DNA from 3 places in the Psychrobacter sp. NG27 genome. Region 1 is predicted to be linked to each of the others. Evidence: predicted binding sites of a transcription regulator. Region 1 holds the regulator's gene; each other region holds the start of a gene.
The links. The regulator PhoB, encoded in region 1, activates phosphate uptake and scavenging genes when phosphate is short. The targets are predictions, from matches to a motif close to TGTCATNAANCTGTCATAA.

Region 1 (4,253 bases):
AGCCAACAGACCCAATCGTTTGTGGTTGCCAAGTGGCAGCAGCTAAGTCTATTGCAGCAAGAACTGCCGACAGAAAACAGCCTACCCAGTCCGCTACCAGAGCAAAATCTGACCGATACGTGGGGCGCGGCACGCAGCCAAGGGCGCTCGCATGAGGGTATTGATATTTTTGCAGCCCGAGGCACACCGATACAGTCGACGACACAAGGAATCGTGAGAAAAGTTGGTGAGAATACATTAGGCGGACGTGTGGTAGTGGTCGTTGGTCCTGGCGGCACAGGACATTACTATGCGCATTTAGAGGATTATGCTGATATCGCGCCCAATGACTGGGTTAATAAAGGCGATGTTATTGGTTACGTGGGTGATAGCGGTAACGCGAAAGGCACACCGCCCCATGTCCATTACGGCATTTATATCAATGGCAGCGCGGTCAATCCTTACCCGTTTTTGCAAAAAGACTAGAGTCTGCACTCACTCTGAGCATGACGCTCTAAATAGGTTGAGGTTAAGAATGGCTGAATTTAAATAATACCAGTTGAGCACAGTATTAATTTGTCGCAGCTGATCGTACATAAGCGTCTGGAAATACCACGCTAAACGTCGATCCTGCTCCTTCTATTGAGTCAATCTGCAAGTGCGCCTCATGTTGATGCAGGACGTGCTTCACGATAGCCAGCCCCAGCCCTGTACCACCTGTGGCACGGCTACGACCTTTATCGATACGGTAGAAGCGCTCTGTCAAACGGGCAATATGCTCTGGCGCAATACCCAGTCCATCATCTTCGACTGCGAATCGGCACCCATCCGATGTCCGCGTCCAGCTGATGGTGATATTGCCACCTTTTGGCGTATATTTAATCGCATTAATGACCAGATTAGACAAGGCACTGTTCAAGTACATCTCTGATCCATATAGGCCGTCATAGGTATCTATTTGCAAATGAATGGTGTGCTTGTATGCTTGGTTATAAGCCTGCGCATCATCATAGATATTGGTCAGCAGCTTGGTCATTTCTATATGGTTAAATTCATGCGTCTCTTCGATCTCGATCTTAGACAAGAGTAGCAGGTCATTGACGATTCGGTTCATGCGAGCAGTTTGCTGAGTCATCAGCTCAAAACCGCGACGCCAATGGGGCGGCATATCCGGCTGATCAGTGAAGTTCTCTAAATAGCCTGTCATCACTGTCAATGGCGTACGTAGTTCATGCGAGACATTAGCCACAAAATCTTGGCGCATTTGCTCTAAATGCTGCAAGCGAGTCACGTCATAAATAAACAACAGTTTCTCGTCACCGAAAGGCGTGAGCTCACACTTTAGATAACGACTGGGATCGCGCCATGACTCTATATGGATGCCATCGTTAGGTAGGGTTGTATCCTCGTAATACTGACGGAACGCAGGCACCGTAATAAAATCAAAAATACTCTGGCCTTTGTCCTCTGGCTGTAACGACAGTAAACTCTGCGCCGCTTGATTCCACCACTCTAGACCATCATCCTCATTGAGCAAAATCACCGCATCTCGTAGTGCTAACAGTGCGCTTCTGATTTTTTGTAATTGCGCTGCTGCATCTTGGTGAGCGATTGGTACTATGCTCTCTTGCTTATTTTTTGCTGGCGCTATCTTTTCCATGTCTCATCCTTACCACTATCCGCTATCTAGTATGACGGCGGCATATTTTATCCAAGAGTCACTATAGTCATTCCACTATAAAATTATTACTGCGTTAACCTCGCTTGAAGTATTTAATATACATCTACACTCGGTTGCCTTGTACTATTTTTAAATTAAATCGACTATATACGGGATTAACTTGGCTCAATAATACTAGAGAATCGATAGCCTGTACCGCGTACCGTTTGTATCAATGTATCACAGTCGTAAGGGCGCAGTAATTTGCGTAGGCGTTTGATATGCACATCGATGGTTCGATCTTCGATGTAGACGTTGCCGCCCCACACCTGATCAAGGAGCTGTGTTCGTGTATAGGCACGCTCTGGATGACTCATAAAAAATGCCAATAGGCGATATTCTGTTGGACCCACATCCACGATTTGACCAGCTGCTGTCACGCGCTGACTTTTGGTATCGAGACTCAGCTTCCCGATCTCTATTGGTTTATCACTACTGAGCGCACTACTGCGACGCAGCACTGCCTTTATTCTTGAAATCAATTCACGTGTCGAGAATGGCTTGGTCATATAGTCATCTGCACCCGCATCAAGGCCATGCACTTTACTATCTTCTTCGCTTTTTGCCGTCAACATAATGACAGGAATCTCAGAGAGCAATTCGTCGTTTTTGAGCATACGACAAAAATCAACGCCGCTCTTATCTCCAGGTAGCATCCAATCAAGCAAAATCAGTGACGGTCTGTGATCGACCACTTGCTGATGCGCCTCTGACACGTCAGCGGCTTGCAAGCTCTCAAACCCCGCCATTTCTAGCGTCATTACGACCATTTCCCGAATCGCTGGCTCATCTTCAACAATCAAAATTTGCTCATTATACATACGATATTCTCAGTGTTAGAGGGCACAATCTATTATGTAAAAGGTGATAGTCACTCACCAGTCTCTATCTATTAAACGGATTAATTATGACAGCTTCATGACACTTAACGCTTAGACATCGAGTAAAAAGTTTAGTGGCCCATCATTAACGCTCGACACTTGCATATCAGCGCCAAACTGACCTGTCGCCACGTTTAGATGCTGAGTCTTGGCATAAGCAACCAATTGTGAAAATAGCGCTTGAGCCATATCAGGTGCCATTGCCGCACCAAAGTCAGGACGACGGCCTTTGTCCGTCCTTGCCATCAACGTAAATTGCGAGACTAAGAGGAGGCCACCGCCGACTTGCTGGACGTTTTTATCCAGTTTACCAAATTTGGCAGGATCGTCATCATTTTCAAAGATACGATAGGTCAAAATCTTGTCAATCATACGCTGAGCAGTGGCAAAATTATCTTCATGACCTAAGCCAATATACGCCAATACCCCATGATCGATAGTACCAATACACTGCTCATCAACATCGACACTGGCGCGTTTTACCCGTTGTATAAGTGCTTTCATTTACTGAATCCTTAACAGATTATGCTCAGACAATAATATGCTGTCCATGATAAAATACTGACATTCACTTGCCTATTTATTAGGGCGTGTTTGATATTCACAAATAGGTACTGCTGATCGCTAAAACTGTTTCAGACAAGGCGTAAAACGACGGTAATGCTCATGCCTTGACTAGGTTTACAACGTAGTATGGAGCAATTTTAGCCACTGTCAGTGCCATGGTCGAATGTCCAACACGCCCTTATTACACTACATCCTATTTTGGTAGCTTTATTATGAATGTATTTACCACCTTACAACAGCTAGTACCGCAGCAAAAACTGAGTAAAGTCGCTGGACGTCTCGCTGCTAGTCGCCATCCTTATGTTAAGCGTACCTTTATCCGTAGCTTTGCCAAAGCTTATAATATCAGCTTGGACGAGTACGAGCGCCAAAGTCTCAATGCGTATGAGAGCTTCAATGACTTTTTTACCCGTGAATTAAGAGACGATGCGCGCACCATCGATGCCACTGCAAATGGCATTGTCAGTCCTGCTGACGGTATCATCTCTCAGCTTGGACAGATCGAAGATCACAAACTGCTACAGGCAAAAGGTCGTCACTATGATGTTGGCCAACTGCTTGCTGATAGCGAAGATGGCCATTATTTTGCTGATGGTAGCTTTGCGACTATCTACTTAGCACCTAGCAATTACCACCGTGTCCATATGCCGTTTTCTGGTACCTTGACCAAGACTCGCTACGTACCGGGTACGCTGTTTTCGGTCAATAATACTACGGCGGCTAACGTTCCAGACTTGTTTGCACGCAATGAGCGTCTGGTCTGTATGTTTGATACCAAATATGGCAAAGCTGCCGTGGTGATGGTTGGTGCGATGATCGTCGCTGGTATCGAAACGGTCGCAACTGGCAAAATTACTCGTACTGACGACATTCAAGAAGCCGATCATGACATGCAGTTTGCCGCAGGTGATGAGCTTGGACGCTTCTATCTAGGCTCAACTGCTATCGTAGTTTTGCCAAAAGCAGCAAAATCGGACTGGCTAGACAGCATGCAAGCCGATAGCATCGTACAAATGGGACAGTTACTCGGCACAGCCAACGCGTAATAAGCTTATAGTACTGATACCTATAAAAATAGAGCCCAGCCATGCATAACCTATTATGTA
Region 2 (4,253 bases), on a different contig from region 1:
ATCTGGCAGCTCAACGTATTTGCCGACCATCGCAACAGTAACTGTTCCTTCCGGATTCAACTGTGCTTCAACCACTTTGTCCCAATCGCTCAAATCCGCTTCTGGCACATCAAGACCGAAACGCTCACAGACTAAGTCATCAAGATCTTGCTCGTGTAGCGTACGCGGTATTTGGTAGATACTTTGTGCGTCTTCACACATGATGACCGCGCGCTCTTCTACATTGGTGAATAGCGCAATCTTACGACGGTTGTCTTGTGAGATATGATGATCAGAGCGACAGATTAAGATATCAGGCTGCAAACCAATAGAGCGCAGCTCTTTTACCGAATGCTGTGTTGGCTTGGTTTTGGTCTCACCAGCACTGGCAATATAAGGCACTAAAGTAAGATGCATGAGCATGGCTCTATTGCGGCCAAGCTCTACTTGCATCTGACGCACGGCTTCCATGAATGGCAGTGACTCGATGTCACCTACCGTACCACCAATTTCGATAATGGCAATATCATAGCCCTCGCCACTGGCGAGAATCTTGCTTTTGATCTCATCCGTAATATGCGGAATAACCTGTACCGTACCGCCCAGATACTCACCGCGGCGTTCTTTATTAAGAACGTTCTGATAGATACGACCACTGGTAAAGTTATTACTTTTACTCATCTTTGAGTGGCGTAAAAAGCGCTCGTAATAACCCAAATCCAAATCGGTCTCTGCGCCATCTTCGGTGACGAACACTTCACCGTGCTGAAACGGGCTCATCGTACCTGGATCAACGTTGATATACGGATCCATTTTGGTCATCGTGACGGTCACGCCACGTGCTTCTAAGACCGCTGCAAGAGACGCTGCGGTGATACCTTTTCCTAGTGAGGACACTACCCCACCGGTCACGAATATAAACTTGGTCATAGTACTCTGTCGGTAATTGGTAAAGAAGGATTTTACTAAAAATACGCCATAAAATATAGGGCAAAAATGCAAACTAGCTGAAACTCTTATTTTTTCGTGCCAGTGATAAACATTTTTTTAGTATTAAAATGCTACATAACAAAAAACTCACCCCGAAGGGTGAGTTTTTTTAGAATCAGATGCTAGTTGTTACTAGAATAAGTATTCTAGACCAGTACCAACTACCACTACATCAGCATCGCCTCTGGTACCCATGTATGGAACATTATCAGCACTGTTTACGCCAGCATAGGCATGAGCAATGATGTTGTCTTTATACATGTATTTACCGCCAACAACGATTTGGTCTGAATCAGCGTTATCAAGACCATCTAGATTGGTAGTGTTGTTGTACTGTGCATAGACAGCAGCTGGATAAGCAAAGTTGTTTAGACCCATTTGAGCACTAACTACTAGACCTTTCTCTTTTTCAGAGCCGTAGTCGTAATCACCTACTTGATATAGCGCGCCTAGAGTAACAGGAGCTGCCATGTACTTGCCTAAATCAACAGTCGCTGTACCACGGATGATATCACCATTGATGTTTTGGTCTTTGTCATATGCAACACCAGCAGTGAAGCCAGTACCTTGATCAAACAACATGGCTACACCGAAGCCTGCATTGTCATTGTTATTTGCATCGTCAGAGCTATACATTGCAGACAGTTGTAATGGTAGACCGTCGTACTTTGGAGCAGTCCAAATGACTGAACTTGAAATACGGTTACTATCTGCCATGTTTAAAGCACTAACAACTTCACTTTCATTTTGAGTTTGGCCTAGGTTATCCCAATAACCTTGGTTAACAACAACGTTGTCAATACGAGCTAGGCTTGATTGGTTTTTACCAACGCGGAACTCACCGAACTGCTTGTTTGCCAAACCAAGATACGTATCACGGTTAGTGAAAGTAGCGTTATCACCATCAAGGCTAGTGCCATACTCTAAACGATAGATAACATCAGTATTAGCAGTCATCGCCTCAGAACCTTTGAAGCCGATACGTGAAGCATGAGAGTTAATCTCTACTGTATCTTCATCATACATGTTACCAGCAGGGCCATCAAACTCAGCATTAACATAGTCAGCTGCTAAAAAAGCTTTACCATAGATAGTTGGTGCTGCATTGGCTGCAGATACAGATAGGGCTGCGATTGCTGTAACTAAAAGTAGTTTTTTCATGGGGTATCTCCACTTTACAATTGTAGTAATGAGCAAGCTATTATTAGCTGGCGCCCATAATGGTATCGTCACAAATCCTCAAAGATATAATGTGTAACTGGCTACCGAGATTAGTCAGAAACAAGTGTGGCGAATATTTATTACAGTAAGATGAAAAACAATAATTTACATAACTGGGATTAATATCGTAACTGCCATGTAATCTGTCGTCTTTACCAATCCATTGCGTAACATCCGTTACCAAACTCATACTTCGAGTACAAGCATAACAACTTTGACATAATTTGCAACATGTTTTTTTGCTTTTTCGATACATCCATTATCGAATAACTAATGTTCAATTATATTTGAGCAATCACTAAAAAAACTTCTATGGACTCAATAAGATACAGAAAACATTGATTAATATCGTTACTGACAATCTTAAATAGCAGTAACGAATATCAAGTAATTAACCAAAAAAAGCGCTATTTATATAGAAATAAATAGCGCTCATAAAATATTGATGGTCTTATTTTTATCACATATGACAGTCACAAACGAGCAAGATAGGATAATATATCATCTTGCTCACTTGCTTATGTCTGCCTAAAAGATGATACTTAATCTATCATTTTAAGCGTTTTTCTTTAGATCTAAGCGCGCTTGATGTAACAATGGCTCAGTGTAACCGCTAGGCTGTTCGCGACCTTTAAAGACCAAATCGCAGGCTGCTTTAAACGCATAAGAGCTGTCCAAGTCATCTGACATCGGTTGATACTCATCATCGCCTGCATTTTGCTCATCAACGACCTTTGCCATACGTTTCATCGTATCCATCACTTGCTGCTCGCTCACCACGCTGTGGTGCAACCAGTTAGCGATATGCTGGCTAGAGATGCGTAGCGTTGCACGATCCTCCATGAGACCAACGTCATCGATATCAGGCACTTTAGAGCAACCAACACCTTGGTTCACCCAGCGCACGACATAACCCAAGATACCCTGTGCATTATTGTCAAGCTCTTGCTGTTTTTCCTCTTCTGTCCAGTTGGTATTTTTTGCCAATGGAATGGTCAAAATATCGTCTAGGCTTGCGCGCTGGCGTGATTTTAAATTGTCTTGAACATCTGTCACATTCACTTGATGGTAGTGCATGCTATGCAGCGTTGCACCTGTTGGTGAAGGTACCCATGCGGTACTGGCACCAGACTTCGGATGCGCCGCTTTGGTGTCCATCATCTCTTTCATCTCGTCAGGCTTTGCCCACATGCCTTTGCCGATTTGGGCGCGGCCTTGTAGACCTGTCTCTAAACCGATATCAACGTTCCACTGCTCGTAAGCAGGCTGCCATGCTTGCGATTTCATCTCACCCTTTGGCACGAACGGGCCTGCATTCATGCTGGTATGCATCTCATCGCCCGTACGATCCAAAAAGCCGGTATTAATAAAGATAACACGCTCTTTTGCTTGGCGAATCGCTTCTTTTAGGTTGACCGTCATGCGGCGCTCTTCGTCCATGATGCCTATTTTGAGTGCATTGCGTTCTAGACCTAGCAGATTTTCTGAGGCATTAAACAAATCATTGGCCATTTTGACTTCTTCAGGGCCATGCATTTTTGGCTTCACGATATACATTGAGCCTTTACGTGAGTTCGATAGCTCGTTTTTACCTTTGAGATCATTAAGCGTCAATAGCGGCGTAATCAAACCATCCATTAAGCCTTCAAATATTGGCTCTTGACCATTACCCAAATCCACCAAAATTGCTGGGTTTTGCATCAAGTGACCAACGTTACGAATGAGTAGTAACGAGCGGCCAGGTAAAATCAGCTTGCCGCCATCTGGCGTGGTGTATTCGCGGTCTGGATTTTGTTTACGAGTACGCGTTTTGCCACCTTTTTCAAAAGTTTCTTGTAGATCGCTGTTCATTAGGCCAAGCCAGTTACGATAGACTTCAACTTTTTCTTCTGCATCTACGGCGGCGACTGAGTCTTCACAATCTTGAATCGCTGTCATGGCTGATTCAAGCAAGACGTCTTTGATATGGGCTGGATCGTCTTTGCCTACCGGATGGTCGCTATCGATTTGAATCTCAGCATGTAAGCCATTATTCTTTAGTAGTACGCCAGTAGGATGCTCAG
Region 3 (4,253 bases), on a different contig from region 1:
AGATTTTTGATTATCTATCCTAATAAGTGTGCAAAATGGTGTTCACCATAAAAGAAAATAAATAAGAATACAAATGCCAAACTGTTACATAGCACTATTATTTACTCGATTGGCTCAGTGCTATGATTAAACGATAGCCAAACAGCTCCATAACCGCTGTTAACTCAACAACAATTACTATGGTGAGTGCAATTATGTCTCAAAAAAATGATACTACTGAACCAAAGGTACCACAAGGGGTGAGTGCACAATTTAGTGAGCAAGTCGTTGAGCGGCGTTTAGTGCCCAATCCGCTCAGTCAGTTTTCGATGGATGAGAACGCCCTAAGACTGGCACTGGTCACCGCACAGTATGCCCTTCGAGCCACTCGCCAACAAACCCCAACAGCCACGCCAAAGACATTAAACAAGCCAACAGGGCTGCTCGTGCTCGTCAATGGTATGGAGCAGGCGGGTAAGGGTATGGCGGTTAAGCAGCTGAGGGAATGGGTCGATCCGAGACTGCTTAAAGTTGAGGCAACCATTGGCCATTCAACGCTAAGTTATCAGCCTATTTGGCAAACCCATACCAGCGAGTTGCCGCGTCACGGTGAGGTAATGGTGTACTTTGGCAATTGGTATGCAGACTTGCTATACAACGTCATGCGACTAGCAACGTCGGATAATAAAAAAGCCAAGAATCAGCCAAAAAATAACAAACAGGTTGATGCGTCCGCATTGCCTAGTGTCAAATGGCAGGACTATCTGCATCAGCAATTAAATGAGCTAAAAGCGTTTGAGAAAGACCTTGCAGCCAATCAAACAAAACTACTAAAATGCTGGTTCCATGTCGATATAGAGATGTTGTGCCGCCGTCTAAAAGACACTGAAGCAGACCCACAGTTTTTGTATCAAATTGACTGGAACAACAAGCAAGTGATTGAAACCTTTAACGAAGTGGCTGCAACACTACTACAGACGCAGGATGATTGGGTTATCATTGATGGCGACGATAAGTCAACGGCAGCGGATAACTTTTGTCACGAGGTTTTATATGCAATGCAAACAGCATTGGCAAGCAGTGAAATAGCAGCTCATGACACTACAAAAAATCATGCTAAGTCTAAAAACAAGATTAAGAATAAGATCAAGCGTAAGGATAAGTTCAAAGCTGAAAAGTCTGAATCACAATCACAAAAAGACGTGTTTGAGCCTGTACCGATACCTAAGCAACTAACCTCTATTGATGACGCTAAAATAAGTAAGTCCGACTATCGCAAAGCGCTAGCAGAGAAACAAGCGCACCTCGCTGAGCTGTTACGTGCACGTGACGGCCATCATGTGGTCTTTGCTTTTGAGGGCATGGATGCCGCTGGCAAAGGTGGTGCAATCAAAAGGTTGGTAGCGCCGCTCGATCCACGCGAGTATCAGATTTACAATATTGGTGCCCCCATGTTATATGAGACGCAGCATCCTTATCTATGGCGCTTTTGGACAAAGTTGCCTGATGAGCAAACGAATCATATCAGCCGTATCGCTATTTTTGATCGTACGTGGTATGGGCGAGTGCTGGTTGAGCGTGTTGAAGGGTTTGCAACTGATGATGAATGGCAACGCGCTTATGCTGAGATCAATCGTTTTGAAGCAGACTTGGCTGATGCAGGGACAGTCGTCATAAAATACTGGCTGGCTATTGATAAAAAAGAACAACTCAAACGCTTCAAATCTCGGCAAGCAACACCGCACAAACAATTTAAACTGACGGATGATGATTGGCGTAACCGTGACAAATGGTCGGACTATGTGCAATCTGCCGCTGACATGCTCGCACGTACAGACACAAAGACAGCACCATGGTGTATAATCGCGACCAACGAAAAATATCAAGCACGTTTGGATGTTTTGGATCATGCTATTGAGCAGCTAGCGTTGTTGTCTAAAACGATTTGATCTGCTTCATCAAACGGACAGGATAAGCAACATAAACGCGCGGTTACAAATTTTGTAATATCATCATGCATTGTGCGCTTATATTTAATATAATAGGCGCATCCATCGTGGTCTTTATGACGCAACCGATTATCTTAACAGGTAGCGGTTGTATTGTTTGATGCAGAAGTATATAAAAATATTGCTGCGTAGACCAATAGAGTAATATTAGCAACCTGAAATAATCGTAACACCATAAAGTCGTGAAGCCGCAAGATGCTGTAATCAGATGATTTGGCAATATGACTTGCGGCTTTGTGATATGTGAAATGACGTATTTTAGTAAAGAGTATATATCGACAGCTTAAATCAAACGTCAAATAGTGACGCTTGACTGTGGATACGATAGCAAACAAACATTAAAAGCTCCATTGTTTAAGAAGCATGTTGCGCATTTATATAGTGTTATTTCAATGTAAGATGTCAACATCTACATTGATAACTGCGCAATGTCATCAATCGCCTATAATTTCAATCAGCTTACGCAGGACGTATCAACGTATGGGTATTAGCAGCAGTTCTACAGAGCCAACCAAATCAGTCGGCTCTATGAGAATAAATCTATTTTTTGCCATTTTATTGATTGCTATGACCAGCTACTTTTTGTGGTGGGGTCTAGATTACACCATGCGTCAGCAAACGACGCTGTTTATTGTAGCGACCGCTTTTGGTGTCTTTATGGCATTCAATATCGGTGGGAACGATGTCGCCAACTCCTTTGGTACGTCAGTGGGTGCAGGAACGTTGACTATTCCGCAAGCCTTGGGTATCGCCGCGATATTTGAAGTGTCAGGTGCTGTGCTGGCAGGTGGTGAAGTAACTGACACTATCAGAAGCGGCATTGTCGATCTAGATGGCCTTTCAGTCGAGCCCAACCAGTTTATTTATGTCATGCTCTCAGCACTCATTGCTGCTGCATTTTGGCTGTTATTTGCCACCAAAAAAGGTCTGCCAGTTTCGACCACACACGCGATTATCGGTGGCGTGGTTGGTAGCTCCATTGTATTAGGCATCACCTTAGGTGGTACTGAAATGGCGTTATCAACTGTGAATTGGGGTAAAATTGGCACTATCGCCATCTCTTGGGTTCTATCACCGCTACTAGGCGGCGTCTTGTCCTATTTGCTATATGGACAGATCAAGAAAAATATCATTGAGTATAATGATAAAACAGAGGCGCACATTGCCACGCTAAAAGACAATAAAAAGACGCTAAAACACTCGCATAAAGAGTATTTAGACGCTCTAACTGAGTCTGAGCAGTTGTCTTATACATCAGCGATGTTACGTGACCAAGAAATCTACAAAGATGATGATTGTGTTGTTGAAGATTTAGAGACTGACTATTACAAAGAGCTGTATGAGATTGAGAACGAACGCAGCAATCTCGATACTCTAAAAGCACTGAAGCAATGGGTGCCTATGATTGCGGCTATGGGCGGTGCAGTCATGGCCTCTCTGGTTGTCTTTAAAGGTCTGAAAAACGTCAATAATGGTATGACGACGCTGCAAGGCTTCTTAATCATGGGGATGATTGCAGCGCTAGTATGGCTGGCAACCTATATTTATACTAAGAGCATCCGTGGTAAGCATAAAGAAGACTTGACCAAAGCCACGTTTATTATGTTTAGTTGGATGCAGGTCTTTACGGCCTCAGCATTTGCTTTTAGTCATGGCTCGAACGATATTGCCAATGCGGTTGGTCCTTTTGCCGCAATTATGGATGTTATCCGTACCAATAGCATCTCGACCGAAGCAGCAGTACCACCTGCGGTCATGTTGACCTTTGGCGTCGCATTGATTGTGGGTCTTTGGTTCATCGGTAAAGAAGTGATTCAGACGGTTGGTACCAATCTGGCGAAGATGCATCCAGCTTCTGGATTCTCGGCTGAGCTGGCTGCTGCGGCTGTCGTGATGGGTGCGTCAACGATGGGTCTGCCTGTATCGAGCACGCATACTTTGGTCGGTGCAGTACTGGGCATTGGTATCGTCAATAGAGATACTAACTGGAAGCTTATGAAGCCTATTGGTCTAGCATGGGTTATTACCCTTCCTGCGGCAGCCTCAATGTCTGCAATTAGCTATCTGATATTGGTAAATATTTTTTAAGCTATAGAGTCCATTAATAAAGCTTATCTTAGCATCATAAAAAACGCTTATCAGCATCATGCGGATAAGCGTTTTTTTAATGACGTATGACGATTTATTCGGTACCAAACTGCTTACGTTTTTTCGCAAAAAAGCGATCCAATCTATCCATCGCATTTTCTAAGTCAAGCAAATTGG

Region 2: a site for PhoB is predicted at 2,268-2,286, ahead of IP485_RS08165 (porin). Genes of this name have one in related genera too.
Region 3: a site for PhoB is predicted at 2,418-2,436, ahead of IP485_RS11425 (inorganic phosphate transporter). Genes of this name have one in related genera too.

Annotation. Positions count from the first base shown of each region.
Region 1 covers NZ_JADGIN010000009.1:56,317-60,569, reverse strand. The annotation lists gene IP485_RS12120 (M23 family metallopeptidase) at 1-465, shown strand, start outside; gene phoR (phosphate regulon sensor histidine kinase PhoR) at 551-1,639, opposite strand; gene phoB (phosphate regulon transcriptional regulator PhoB) at 1,816-2,520, opposite strand; gene dtd (D-aminoacyl-tRNA deacylase) at 2,632-3,084, opposite strand; gene asd (archaetidylserine decarboxylase) at 3,360-4,193, shown strand.
Region 2 covers NZ_JADGIN010000004.1:116,068-120,320, forward strand. The annotation lists gene IP485_RS08160 (CTP synthase) at 1-909, opposite strand, end outside; gene IP485_RS08165 (porin) at 1,102-2,130, opposite strand; gene IP485_RS08170 (malate synthase G) at 2,746-4,253, opposite strand, start outside.
Region 3 covers NZ_JADGIN010000008.1:1,928-6,180, reverse strand. The annotation lists gene IP485_RS11430 (ATPase) at 195-1,928, shown strand; gene IP485_RS11425 (inorganic phosphate transporter) at 2,469-4,076, shown strand; gene IP485_RS11420 (aminotransferase class I/II-fold pyridoxal phosphate-dependent enzyme) at 4,171-4,253, opposite strand, start outside.